3 regions of the Arthrobacter sp. G.S.26 genome follow, and region 2 is predicted to be linked to each of the others. Evidence: predicted binding sites of a transcription regulator. Region 2 holds the regulator's gene; each other region holds the start of a gene.
The links. The regulator HrcA, encoded in region 2, represses chaperone genes, less so after heat shock. The targets are predictions, from matches to a motif close to TTNGCACTCGNNNNNNNCGAGTGCNAA.

Region 1: a site for HrcA is predicted at 2,240-2,266, ahead of groL (chaperonin GroEL). Genes of this name have one in related genera too.
Region 3: a site for HrcA is predicted at 1,832-1,858, ahead of ACRB8A_RS13335 (FmdB family zinc ribbon protein). Genes of this name have one in related genera too.

What each region holds. Positions count from the first base shown of each region.
Region 1 covers NZ_CP193752.1:862,955-867,447, reverse strand. The annotation lists gene ACRB8A_RS04010 (ABC transporter substrate-binding protein) at 1-352, shown strand, start outside; gene groL (chaperonin GroEL) at 433-2,061, opposite strand; gene ACRB8A_RS04000 (ABC transporter substrate-binding protein) at 2,350-3,630, opposite strand; gene ACRB8A_RS03995 (cold-shock protein) at 3,630-3,836, opposite strand; gene ACRB8A_RS03990 (LytR C-terminal domain-containing protein) at 3,996-4,493, opposite strand, start outside.
Region 2 covers NZ_CP193752.1:2,195,026-2,199,518, forward strand. The annotation lists gene ACRB8A_RS09960 (GerMN domain-containing protein) at 1-134, shown strand, start outside; gene ACRB8A_RS09965 (16S rRNA (uracil(1498)-N(3))-methyltransferase) at 121-900, opposite strand; gene dnaJ (molecular chaperone DnaJ) at 903-2,030, opposite strand; gene hrcA (heat-inducible transcriptional repressor HrcA) at 2,125-3,138, opposite strand; gene ACRB8A_RS09980 (DUF3097 domain-containing protein) at 3,314-4,162, shown strand; gene ACRB8A_RS09985 (DUF4870 domain-containing protein) at 4,279-4,493, shown strand, end outside.
Region 3 covers NZ_CP193752.1:2,913,579-2,918,071, reverse strand. The annotation lists gene ACRB8A_RS13345 (AAA family ATPase) at 1-597, shown strand, start outside; gene cpaB (Flp pilus assembly protein CpaB) at 625-1,362, opposite strand; gene ACRB8A_RS13335 (FmdB family zinc ribbon protein) at 1,507-1,776, opposite strand; gene ACRB8A_RS13330 (5-formyltetrahydrofolate cyclo-ligase) at 1,893-2,513, opposite strand; gene galU (UTP--glucose-1-phosphate uridylyltransferase GalU) at 2,624-3,529, shown strand; gene ACRB8A_RS13320 (GNAT family N-acetyltransferase) at 3,535-4,155, shown strand; gene ACRB8A_RS13315 (hypothetical protein) at 4,237-4,493, shown strand, end outside.

The sequences.
Region 1 (4,493 bases), 1.3 Mb from region 2:
GTCCCGATCCAAGCACCCGGCCGAGGCCGCGACGTTCATCAATTACCTGACCAACAACCCTGAAGCCGGCAAGATCCTGATGACGGACCGCGGCGTGCCCACCAACACGGACATCGTCCAGGCCATCACCCCGGACCTGAAGCCGGCCGATACCACGGTGGTGTCCTTCCTGAAGGACATCTCCCCGGACATCAAAGCCGCGCCCGCCGTTCCGCCCGTCGGCGCCGGCAGCGTCCAGAACGTCATCAAGCGCTTCACTGACGAGGTGCTGTATGACCGGCTTAGCCCGTCAGCTGCAGCCGAAGGCTTCCGGAAGGAAGTTGACGAAATGCTTTCCAGCGCACGTAAGTAAAAGTCCACACACAAAAGCGGCCCCCTCCGAGGAGGGGGCCGCTTTGGTGTACGGCGGGACTGGTCCCGGCGAAGGGGTGGCTAGAAGCCGCCCATGCCGCCCATGTCGTCGCCGCCGCCTGCGGGGGCGGGGTTCTTCTCGGGCTTGTCAGCAACAACTGCCTCGGTGGTGAGGAACAGACCGGCGATGGAGGCCGCGTTCTGCAGTGCAGAGCGGGTCACCTTGACGGGGTCGTTGATGCCGGCTGCCAGCAGGTCGACGTATTCGCCGGTGGCTGCGTTCAGGCCGTGGCCTGCGGGCAGGCCACGGACCTTGTCGACTACAACGCCCGGCTCGAGGCCGGCGTTGAAGGCGATCTGCTTCAGCGGGGCGTCGATGGCAACGCGGACGATGTTGGCGCCCGTTGCTTCGTCGCCGGAGAGCTGCAGGTTGGCGAACGCCTTGGCGCCGGCCTGGATGAGGGCGACGCCGCCACCGGCGACGATGCCTTCTTCAACGGCTGCCTTGGCGTTACGCACGGCATCTTCGATGCGGTGCTTGCGCTCCTTGAGCTCAACTTCGGTAGCGGCACCGGCCTTGATGACTGCAACGCCGCCGGCCAGCTTGGCCAGGCGTTCCTGCAGCTTCTCGCGGTCGTAGTCCGAATCGGAGTTTTCGATCTCGGAACGGATCTGGGCAACGCGGCCGGCAATCTGGTCGGCGTCGCCTGCACCCTCAACGATGGTGGTCTCGTCCTTGGTGACAACAACCTTGCGTGCCTGGCCCAGGAGTTCAAGGCCTGCAGTTTCGAGCTTGAGGCCAACCTCTTCGGAGATGACCTGGCCGCCGGTGAGGACGGCGATGTCGGCCAGCTGGGCCTTGCGGCGGTCGCCGAAGCCCGGAGCCTTGACGGCGACTGACTTGAAGGTGCCGCGGATCTTGTTCACGATCAGCGTGGCCAGGGCCTCGCCTTCGATGTCCTCGGCGATGATCAGCAGCGACTTGTTGGACTGCATGACCTTTTCGAGGACAGCAACCAGTTCCTTGACGTTGGAGATCTTGGAGTTGACGATCAGGATGTACGGGTCCTCGAGGACCGTTTCCTGGCGCTCTGCGTCAGTGACGAAGTACGCGGAAATGTAGCCCTTGTCGAAGCGCATGCCTTCGGTGAGCTCGAGTTCCAGGCCGAAGGTGTTGGATTCCTCGACCGTGATGACGCCTTCCTTGCCCACCTTGTCCAGGGCTTCGGCAATCAGCGCACCGATTTCGTCGTCACCGGCAGAGATCGATGCCGTGGCAGCGATTTCTTCCTTGGTTTCGATTTCCTTGGCGGAGTTCAGCAGCTCGGCAGTAACTGCCTCGACTGCCTTCTCGATGCCGCGCTTGAGGGAGAGCGGGTCGGCGCCGGCGGCAACGTTGCGCAGGCCTTCCTTGACCAGTGCCTGTGCCAGCACGGTGGCGGTGGTGGTACCGTCGCCAGCGACGTCGTCCGTCTTCTTGGCAACTTCCTTGACCAGCTCTGCGCCGATCTTCTCGTAAGGATCGTCCAGCTCGATCTCCTTGGCGATGGAAACACCATCGTTGGTGATCGTGGGGGCGCCCCACTTCTTTTCGAGGACGACGTTGCGTCCACGCGGGCCGAGGGTGACCTTAACGGCGTCGGCGAGGATGTTCAGGCCCCGCTCAAGGCCGCGGCGTGCCTCTTCATCAAATGCAATGATCTTGGCCATAACGGCAGTAGTCCTTTCGGGGACAGACGTTAAGAATGAACCTTCGCTGCGGTGCCCGCGACGGACGACCTTTCGCCGGTGGCCTCTGTATGCCCCCGGGTCCGGGTCTCACTTCAGGAAGGTGTTTCTCTCGCTCCGAATCCGGCGCCAGGCGCTGCCGGCCGGAACCGGACATCGCTTAGCAGTCGATACGTCAGAGTGCTAACTCAATAATTAGCACTCTCCACGTGTGAGTGCAAGCGAATGAAGCCCTGTTCCGCTCTGCGCAAAGAGGCGTGGGACGGTGCCTTAGCTCCCGGCCCGGCCCGCCGTCTCGGTGCCTGAGGCTGCCGGCACGTTGTCGTCGCCGTACCTGAACACGCTGTAGGTGGCAGCGGTGATGTCCCCGTTGGCGTCGAAGGCAACCGGCCCTGACTCGCCGTTGTAATTGATCCCCGGGCCCGAACCCGCTGCCGGAAGGCAATCCGCGTAGGAAAGGCAAGGCGTCACCGCCGGAGCCGTCGCGGTTGCCTCGGTTGTTCCGCCGGAGACGGCGATCAGGTTGGCGGCGATGGATGCGCCGGAGTCGTCGTCCGCCTTGGCTGCAGCCAGCACGGCCAGGGTGACGGCGTCGAAGGTTTCGGCGGCGAAGGAGACGTCTTTGAGGTCCGGCGCCACTGCCAGCAGCCTGGCCTGGAAGGCGGGCGTGGGCAGCTTGCCGGGGACCAGGGCGCGGGCCCCGGTCAGTGCTTTGGGGGCCAGCGCGGAACCGTACCTGGCGAAGGCGCCGTCGCTGAGGATGAGGCGCGTGCCGGGAACCCCCGCCTTGGCCAGTTCCTGCAGGGCCCCTTCCGCGCCGTCACGTGCGATGAGGATTACGGCTCCCGGGGCCGCGGCGCCGGCTGCTGCCGCCGCACTGCGTGCCTCTCCGGGTTTGAACGCGGTGTTGGCCACCACGTCCAGGCCGGCCTGGCGGGCCGCTTCCGCAGCGGCAGTGGCCACGTCCTTGCCGTAGGCGCTGTCCTGGTACAGCACCGAAACTGTGGTGGCGCCGCCGTCCCCGGCGAGTTTGGCGAGCAGCGGGCCCTGGGCAACGTCCGCGGCCGCGGTGCGGAAGTAATAACCGCCGCTGTCGATGGCGGTGAGGCCTGCAGCCGTGTTGGCGGGCGAGATGAGTGGCGTGCGTGCACGGGAGAGCACATCGATGGCTTCGGCGGCATGGCTCGAATCGGTAGGCCCGATGACCACGTCCGCTTCGGATTCCACCAGCCGGTGGGCCTGGGCTGCCGTGTCCTGCCCCGCCGTGGCAGGCAGGAGTTCCACCTGCCGGGCCTTGAGCCCGCCGGCGGCGTTGATTTCCTTGACTGCCAGCCTGGCCGCGGCCTGCTGGGAATCGTTGAGGTAGCTTCCGTCGCCGGTGTTGTCCAGGATAAGGCCCACCCGCAGGACGCCGTCACCGGAAGCAGCGGCCGTGGCGGCCCCATCGGTGCGGGCGTTGCCGGTCATCCCGGAGCATGATGCCAACGCCATGGAGGCGCCCACCATCAGCGCCAGGGTCAGCGGAAAACGGCGGGTCGCGGGAATGCCCATCACCCTGCGGGCCGGACGTTATCGGCCTGCGGGCCCTTTTCGCCTTCGCCCACGTCGAGTTCCACGCGCTGGCCTTCGTCCAGGGCCCGGTAGCCTTCCCCCTGGATGGCGGACCAGTGGACAAAGACGTCATCGCCGGACCCGTCCACGGTGATGAAGCCGTAGCCCTTCTCCGCGTTGAACCACTTGACGGTTCCCTGTGCCATGCTGACCCACCCATTTTTCCATTGGGCCCGTCAGCGGCGCCGCGTAGGGCACCGGATCCGGACCAAGCCTGAAATGTCACTCTAGCCAATGTCCGGCCGCTGCCGCTGGCGCCGGTCGGGGCTGCCGGGAATAGTTATTCGGGCGTGACCGGACGGGCGTTACTGGAAACCGGGGCCCACCACAACCACCAGCGGCACCTGGAATTCGGTGCTGCTCACCACTGTGGGGATGTCCAGGAGGACTGCGAGCGCCTGCGCATTGGCCTGCTGCTCGGCTCCTGCATAGAAGATGACGGAGCCCTGCTGCGGGGCACCGGCCCAGTTGCCAACCTGGCCCAGCTGCCAGCCATCGGACTGCACGGTGGCGCCAACACTGGTGGCCAGCCCTGCGATACCGGCGGCGTTATAGACGGCCACGGGCTGGGTCTTGTCAGCGGCCGCTGCGGTGGTTGCCGGGGCGCTGGGCTCCTGCGATGCACCGGCGGCGGGTCCCCCGGTGCTGGCCGGAGCGGGTTCCGCGGACGGCGAGGTGGTGTCCCCGGGTGCTACGGCCGACGGAGCGTCAGTCCCTGCAAGCGGCGCTTCCTGGCTGGTGCCTGCCTGGCTGCCGGGACCGGTGAAACCGAGTTTGGGGAGGACCAGGAAGGACACCAGTCC
Region 2 (4,493 bases):
AACCCGGGAGTGCCGGGCTGTTTACACTTGCCCTGACGCTGCCGGCCGGGGACTACGAGGCAAAGGTGGCCCAGTTGGGTGCCGACGACCAGGTGGACCGCAACGAGGACACCCGCTCGTTCACTGTGCGGTAGCGTCCCAGCGGCCCAGCACATCGCTGGCGAGCACGACGGCGGCCGGTCCGGCCGTGGAGGAGCGCAGGACGTGGTGCCCCAGCAGGGCAGTCACGGCACCCTGATCGCACAGGCGCGTCACTTCGCGGGGGCTGATCCCGCCTTCGGGGCCGACGATCAGCAGCACCTCGCGCACTGCGGCCGTAGACTCCCCGGCCCACGCCGACAGGACGGAGCGGAGCGGCCGGACAGCGTTTTCGTGCAGGATGACGGCCAGGTCCGCGGCTTCCACAGCGCCGGCGAGGGCGGCAGTGTCGACGGCGGCCCGCACCTCAGGCACCCAGGCCCGGCGGGCCTGTTTGGCGGCGGCAGTCACCGTGGACTGCCACTTGGCGTGCGCCTTCGCGGCACGGTCACCCTTCCAGCGGACGATGGCCCGTTCGGACTGCCACGGGATGACTGCGTCGATTCCCAGTTCCGTGGCCGTCTCGATGGCGAGCTCGTCCCGGTCGCCTTTCGCCAGGGCCTGGACCAGGACAAGGCGGATGTCAGGCCGGTCCTCCCGGGCCACGGATATGCACTCAACTTCCAGTGCCGCGGACGAGGCAGCCACCACAACTCCGCTGAGCCTGGTGCCTGCACCGTCCACGATGTCCACGGGCTCACCGGGCGCCAGCCGTTTCACGGCCACGGCGTGCCGGGCTTCAGGGCCCTCCAGGACAAACCTGCCCTGGGGGTGCACCTGGTCCAGCGCGCCGGCGGTGGTGAAAAAGACGGGGTTGCTCACCGCTACAGGTTACCGAGCCGGTCCCGCAGCTTGGCGAACATACCGCCGCTGGCCGCGAGCTTGCCTTCGGTGATCTGCTCCCCGCGCAGCTTGGCCAGCTGCCGCAGCAGGTCCTCCTGGGCCTGGTCCAGCCTCGCGGGCGTCTCCACCTGGAGGTGCACCTTAAGGTCGCCGCGGCCGTACCCGCGCAGGTGCGTGACGCCGAGGCCGCGCAGGGTGATGATCTCCCCGGACTGGGTACCGGGCTTGACGTCGATGTCCTGGCTGCCGTCGAAGGTTTCCAGGCTGACGTCGGTTCCCAGCGCAGCCGCCGTCATGGGAATGTTCAGTGTGGCGTGCAGGTCGTCGCCGTCCCGGACGTAGGTGGCGTCGTTGTTGACGCGGATCTCCACGTACAGGTCGCCGGCAGGGCCACCCGCAGGGCCGGCTTCACCCTGGCCGGAAAGCTGGATCCGGGTGCCCGTGGCAACGCCTGCGGGGACCTTGATGGTCAGCGAACGGCGGCTGCGGATGCGTCCCTGCCCGCTGCACTCGTTGCAGGGGTCCTTGATGACCGTGCCGAAGCCTTCGCAGGTACCGCACGGCGCCGCCGTCATGACCTGGCCCAGGATGGACCGGACGGCCCGCTGGACCTGGCCGCTGCCACCGCAGATGTCGCAGCGTTCCGGCGAGGTGCCGGGCTGGCAGCAGGAGCCGTCGCAGGTGGGGCACGTGACGGCGGTATCCACCTCCAGCTTCCGGTTGACACCGAAAACGGCGTCCTTAAGTTCGATCCGAACGCTGATCAGGGCGTCCTGGCCGCGCCGGACGCGGGAGGCCGGGCCGGCAGAGCCGCCTGCGCCGAAAAAGGTGTCGAAGATGTCCTGGAACGCGAAGCCCTGGCCGGCATAGCTGCCGCCGCCAAAGCCGTTGTCAGTGCCGTTTTCGTTGCCGGTGGTGTCGTAGACCCGCCGTTTCTGCGGATCCGACAGGACCTCGTAGGCATGCGTGACGGCCTTGAAACGGTCGGACGCGTCGTCCCCGGGGTTGACGTCCGGGTGCAGGGTGCGGGCCAGTTTGCGGTAGGCCTTTTTGATCTCTTCGCCCGTAGCCTCCGGTGAGACTCCAAGGACGTCGTAGTGGCTGCTCAAAGTTCGTGTCTCTTCCTTGTTGTACTGCCGGCAGTTCAACTGCCGGTGTTGCTCTTGGTGCCCTGTCGGCGCGCGGCCGGCCGGGCAGGCCTGTTCAGGGACCCAGGATCCGGGACAGGTATCGGGCCACAGCCCTGACGGCGGCCATGGTGGTGGGGTAATCCATGCGGGTTGGTCCAAGGATGCCGATTTTCGCGGTGCTGTCCGGACCGTAGGCGGTGGCCACCACCGATGCCTCGGCCAGCCCGTCGTAGGGGTTTTCCCGGCCGATACTGACCGCAACACCGCGGGGGTCCTGCGCCATTTCGCTGAGCAGGCGGAGCATCACCACCTGCTCCTCCAGGGCTTCCAGGACGGGTCCGATGCTGAGCGGGAAATCCACATTGGAGCGGGCCAGGTTGGCGGTCCCCGCCATCACCATACGTTCCTCGCGGCTGTTCTGCCCCAGGATCTCCAGCCCGTTGGCCAAGGCCTGTGCGGCCTGGCGGTGGACAGGCGCCACGGCGGACACCACCGCGGGCAGCACCATGCTGAGCCGGCCCAGCGGCGTCCCTGCAAGGGTCGCCAGGAACCGGGTCCGCAGGCCGGCGAGGGCGTCGTCAGCAAGGTCGTGGCCAACGTCAATGACCCGCTGCTCCACCTTGCCGCTGTCGGCAATCAGCACAACCAGCACTTTCCGGGGGGCGAGCAGGACAAATTCGATGTGCCGGATCTGGGCCCGGCTCAGGTGCGGGTACTGGACCACTGCCACCTGGTTGGTCAGCTGGGAGAGCATCCGGACCGTGCGGTCCAGGACATCGTCCAGGTCATCGGAGCCTTCCAGCAGCGACTGGATGGCCCGCCGTTCCGGCGGCGACAACGGTTTGACCGCGGAAATCTGGTCCACAAACAGGCGGTAGCCCTTGTCCGTGGGGATCCGGCCGGCGCTGGTGTGCGGCGCCGTAATGAGGCCCTCGTCCTCCAGGGCCGCCATGTCGTTGCGGATCGTGGCGCTGGAGACGCCAAGATGGTGCCGCTCCACGAGGGCTTTGGAGCCCACGGGTTCGCGGGAATGGACGTAGTCCTCCACGATGGCCCGCAGGACTTCCAGCTTGCGTGGCTCGCTCATAGTCCACCTCCATCCGGGATTGGGGCCGCCGCGCCGCCTGGGCAACGCGGCCCCGTCAGTTAGCACTCGGCATGCCTTAGTGCCAACAGTCTATTACGCCCCGCCCCGTTGTTAGCATTGGTACCGCTCCGGGCGAAATTCCGGGCCACGAACCAACTGCGAGGCGGAGTCAACCATGGATTACCAGAACTGGGGGCCGGCAGACATGTCCGCCCCGGCCCGCACCACCCTGCCCGAGGTCCCGGTGGAGCGCGGAATGGTTTTGGAGGACGTCCAGTCCGGCTGGGTCGGTGCCGTAACCCGGGTGGAGAAGTCCGGCGGCATGCATGTGGTGGCCTTGGAGGACCGGCGGGGAAAGTCCCGGTCCTTCCGGTTGGGGTTCGGCTTCCTCCTGGAGGGCCGGCCCATCAAACTGGTTCCGCCTGCGCCGCGTGCCGCTCCCACCACTGCGGCGGGCCGGACCGCTTCCGGTTCCGTTCGGGTGGCCGGCCAGCGCGCCCAGGTGGCGAAGGCAAGCCGCATCTGGGTGGAGGGCAAGCACGACGCCGAGCTGGTGGAAAAGGTGTGGGGCGATGACCTCAGGGTGGAGGGCATCGTCGTCGAGCCTCTCCACGGCATCGATGACCTGGCCGGTGCGGTGGCGGCCTTCAACCCCGGTCCGGGCCGGCGGCTGGGCGTCCTGGTGGACCATCTGGTACCCAACTCGAAGGAATCGCGCATTGCCGATGCCGTAATGGCCTCCCCCGGCGCGGCCGGGAACGTCCTGATTGTGGGCCATCCGTATGTGGACGTGTGGCAGGCCATCCGGCCCTCCGTGCTGGGCATCGCGAAGTGGCCTGCCGTGCCGCGCGGGCAGGACTGGAAAACCGGGATCCTGGCCGCATTCGGCTGGCCGCACCAGACCAAGGAGGACGTGGGGCTGGGGTGGCAGAAACTCCTGGGTGCGGTGCATACCTATGCGGACCTTGAGGCCTCGCTTCTGGGCCGGGTGGAGGAAGTCATCGACTTCCTCACGGTTCCCTAAAGCAGTCTTCCGGCCAACACCCAGTATTCTGGGTAGACCAGCACCTGCCACTCCCGGCGGGGGCGGCCGGCGCCTCAGCGCCGAACGCACTATTGCATCTTCGAAGGAACACAACTGTGGCAGACAACGCACGCGGGCACGGGGACCCGCAGGGCCGCCAAAGCCGGTCCGAATACCACGGCGTCCCGGCCAACGCGCTGCCCCTGACGGCCAGCGAAGACCGGCAATGGGCCACGCTGGCGCACTTCGGCGGCATCCTGGGCTGCATCCCGTCGCTGCTCGTCTACCTCATTTTCCGTGATCGTGGACCATTCACGGCCCAGGAATCCAA
Region 3 (4,493 bases), 720 kb from region 2:
TTCACAGACCCGTCCGCCTGCGCGGACAGGATCGCAGGATACCTGGGACTTGAGCGGATGGTCCTGCCCGCCCGGACAGATCATGCCACGGGCTTCCTGGACGATGACGTGGACCAGGCACTGAACGGAATCGGCGCGGCAGGGCAGGCTGCCAGGCGGTCCGCCGCGGCCAGCCAGGAACGGGCCGCTGCTGCGGTTGCCGTGAATGAGCCGGCTGATGCTGCCCAGGGACCGGCCGCAGGCCCTGCAGCGGCTCCCGCCGCCGAAGCTGCGGACCTGCCGGACACCCGGAACCCCGGCGCCGACGGCGCTGAACCGGACACAGACGACCTACGGGCCACCGGCCCGGGCAACGAGGAGGCGGGCACCATGGCCGCGAACGAAACGACAAATGCCGCCGCAGGAGAGCAGCCTGCCGGCAGCAGCACTGACCCGTCCACGGCCGCTGAACCGGCGGACACTCCGGCCAACGGCACTGCAGGGACCGCCGGCATCCTCCCCACCAAGGCGGCGGAGGACGATCCCAAGGGCTGGGGCGACCGCGAGGACGACCACGATGCGTGGCTCAAGGAACAGAAGCCGCCGCACTGGAGCTGATGGCAGCGGGCTGACGGCCGGCCCGCCCTAAGGCGGGCCAACAAGGACAAAAAACAGCCGGCCCCGCGTGGACGCCCCGGCCAGGCGCTCGGCTTGGCTGCTGTCGGCAGCAACCACCAGCAGGCCCTCGGTCTCAGCCGTGCCAAGCCACTGGCCGTCCTGGGCGCCCTTGCCGGAGGTCCACAGGACCGGGACTCCCTTGGCAAGGACTTCTGAGGGTGCCAGGGGTTCGAAGCCGTCCGAGGGCGTGAGCACCACGTTCACCAGTTGGCCCGGCGCCACCAGCTGGATCGAGGACGGATCGGCCATCCGGAGCGGCACGGCCGCCGAACCGGGAGTTGTCCCGGCCAGGAGGCCCGGACCCACCAGCAGCGTGTCCGCCAGCGGTTGGCCCTTGCGCACTGGGGCTGCCAGTTGCATGCCCGCCACCTGGCCGGGGTCCTGCAGGAAACCGGAAGCGAGCAGGCCGGGAGGCACCCGCAGCTCAGCGAGGTCCGACGCCTGCAGCGCCGTCCCCGCCGGAAGGTCACGTGCCGCAGCCAGGACCCCGGCCAACGCGGGCGGGGCGGGAGTGAGCTGGTGGACAGTGATGGCCGCGGCGGCGCACAGGAGCAGGGCAACGGCCAGCCTACGGTTGCGTCCCAGCCAGGCACCAAAACGCCGGGTGGCTTTTGACCCGTTGCTCCAGCCGCCGCGGCCTGAACTGCCGTGGACACGTTGTCCAGGAATGTTGCCGCGACGCTGGCGGTAGGGGGAAGCGGGCATGCTTCACCGTAGGCGCGACGAAACCCCGCATGACACAGGGGCAGCTGCTATGTGGACAAAGCCGGGTCAAGCACAGGTGCGCACCGGCACAAAGCCGGGACCGCCGTCGTACCCCCTGCTCAGGCGGGTGGACCCGGCGGGGTGCTAGCTGGCTTTGGCGGCCGCAGCCGGGGCGGCTGCAGGTGCGGCAGCAGCAGCGGGGGCCGAAGGCGCAGGCGAGACGGTGCTTCCCTTGGCGTCACGGGAATCCGTGCGGTAGAACCCGGAGCCCTTGAAGACCACACCAACGCTGTTGAACTTCTTGCGCAGGTTTCCCCCGCACTCGGGGCACGTGGTCAGGGTGCTGTCGGTGAACGACTGCACGATGTCGAAGACGTGGCCGCAGTCCTTGCAGGCATAGGCATAGGTTGGCACTGGTGCTCCTCCTCTTGGGCAAAGGGAAGGTCCCGTGCTGCCGATTGGTGTTCCATTAGCAGTCGCAGGGCCTGAGTGCCAATTCTAGCATTCCAGCCGACGGCCTCCGTGCTGGGTCAATCCTGGCGGGAGAGGCGCTGGAAGCCGGACGGGGTCAGGACTGCGGGGACCGGCCTGTCGAAGGATTCTGCAGGAATGCTTCCGGCGGGGAGGATCTCGTCGTCGAAAACCACTGCTGTGCGGGGGATGTGGCGGTCTGCTGCCGCCAGGTGGCACTGGAACACGTCGTAATATCCGCCGCCCTGGCCCAGGCGGTTCCCGTCGCGGTCCACAGCGGTGGCCGGCAGGAACAGCAGGGCAGCCTGCCCTGCAACCGTTGTCGGGTGCCTTGGGCCTGTGGGCTCCAGCAGGGGAGCAAACTTGCTTCGTTCGAACTGCACCCCCGGCCGCCAGTCCACCCAGCTCAGCTCGCGTTCGGCTTCGCACACGGGGAGCAGCACGCGGTGGCCAGCTGCATGGAGGGCCTGGATCAAGGGCAAGGTGGGCGGCTCCGTCCCCACGCTGAGATAGGCGCAAACGGTTTCCCGACGGCCGCCGAGGACGGCGTCGGCCCAGTCCAGGCCGTGCAGGGCGAGGCCGGCTCCGGCAGCTGCGAGTGCCTCGGCGCTGCGGGTGGAGCGCCGTCGCCGGTGCTCAGTCCGGAGGTTCTCCTTCGCCGTGGCGTTTTCATCGCTCATGGTGACATCCTTGGAAGCCGGTGTCGGCGGGCCGGGCCGCGATGTTTCCGCGGTGCAGGCAACGCCTGTGCTGATTACTGAATGGTTGACGCTGAGGTTAGATTAGTCCCGTGACTACCAGTAACCCCAGAGTGCGCAAAGCCGTTATCCCCGCCGCCGGGCTGGGGACCAGGTTCCTTCCCGCCACGAAGGCCATGCCCAAGGAAATGCTTCCTGTGGTGGACAAGCCTGCCATCCAGTATGTGGTGGAGGAAGCCGTACACGTGGGGCTGCACGACATCCTTATGATTACGGGGCGCAACAAGCGCGCCCTGGAAGACCACTTTGACCGCGTGCCGGCCCTGGAATCAACCCTGGCCGAAAAAGGGGATACCCGGAAACTCGCCTCGATCCAGGCGGCCAGCAACCTGGGGGACATCCACTACGTCCGCCAGGGTGACCCCAACGGGCTGGGCCACGCCGTCCTGCGCGCCAGGCAGCACGTGGGCAACGAACCTTTCGCCGTGCTCCTGGGCGATGACCTCATCGATGCCCGCGACGAACTCCTTGCCACCATGATTGACGTCCAGGCCAAAACCGGCGGGTCCGTCGTCGCACTCATTGAAGTTGAACCGTCGCAGATCAGTGCCTATGGCTGCGCCGACATCGAGGCGGTTGCAGGAGAGGACTACGTCCGCGTCAACCGGCTTGTGGAGAAGCCCAGCGTGGAGGAAGCGCCGTCAAACCTGGCCGTCATTGGCCGCTACGTGCTGCACCCCGCTGTGTTCGGCGTCCTGGAAAAGACGGGACCGGGCCGTGGCGGTGAAATCCAGCTGACGGATGCGCTGCAGGAACTGGCCACAGTTGAAGGCGAGGGACACGGTGTTTACGGCGTGGTGTTCCGCGGCCGCCGCTATGACACCGGCGACAAGCTGAGCTACCTGAAAGCCTGCATCCAGCTCGCCATTGACAGTGAAGACCTTGGCTCCGGCCTGCGCGACTGGCTGCCGGGCTTCACTGCCGGGCTGTCCAAGTAGCACCCATGCGGCTGGGCCCCATCTGGCCGGTAACGCTGGAGTGCGACGACCTGGTCCTTCGTCCCATCCGGTACCGGGACAAGAAGGAATGGACTGCCGTCAGGGGGCGCAACAGCGAATGGCTGGCCCCGTGGGAGGCGTCCAACCCCGCACCCGGTGGGGGGTTGCCTGACTACCGCCAGATGGTGCGGTCCCTGAACTCGCAGGCGGCGGCGGCAACGGCTTTGCCGTTTGTGATCGCTGAGCGCAGCGTGCCCGGCGGCCCCGCGGCCATCGTGGGCCAGTTGACGGTGTCTTCGATTGTGTGGGGTTCAGCCATGATGGCCACGTTGGGGTACTGGGTTGACCAGGACCGGGCGGGGCGGGGGATCGCACCGACAGCGGTGGCGCTGGCCACCGACCATTGCTTCCGCACCCTGGGGCTGCACCGGATGGAGATCAATATCCGGCCCGAAAACGGACCCAGCCTGCGGGTGGTGGAGAAGCTGGGATTCCGTGACGAAGGCTACCGGCCCCGCTACCTCCACATCAACGGTGAATGGGCTGATCACCGCACGTTTGCGCTTACATCAGAAGAGGTCCCTGAGGGGTTGCTGCACCGGTGGCTGACGACCCGTACGTCATAAATCCAGTGATTTGCCAGCCGGACCACGACACACCGCGGCCAATGCGGCGGCAGCCGCCGTGATGCTCATACGGTTTTGAGTGTGGACTTCCCCCTTAGCAGCTCAGTGATCCTTGTGGTTGCCGTTGTGCTCTGGATTGTATGGGTTGCCCCTTATGTCCTTCGGAACCGGCGCAGCCAGTTCCTGCCCGCCGGCGAGATGCCGGTGGACACCCCCCACGAGGAGCTGCCTGACCCCACTGCGGGCCTGGCTCTGAACGTTGCCGCCCGGCAGGAGAAAGCAATGGATACCAGGAAGAGCGCCGGCCCCGGAGCAGGCGCGCCGCCCACCGGCCAGTT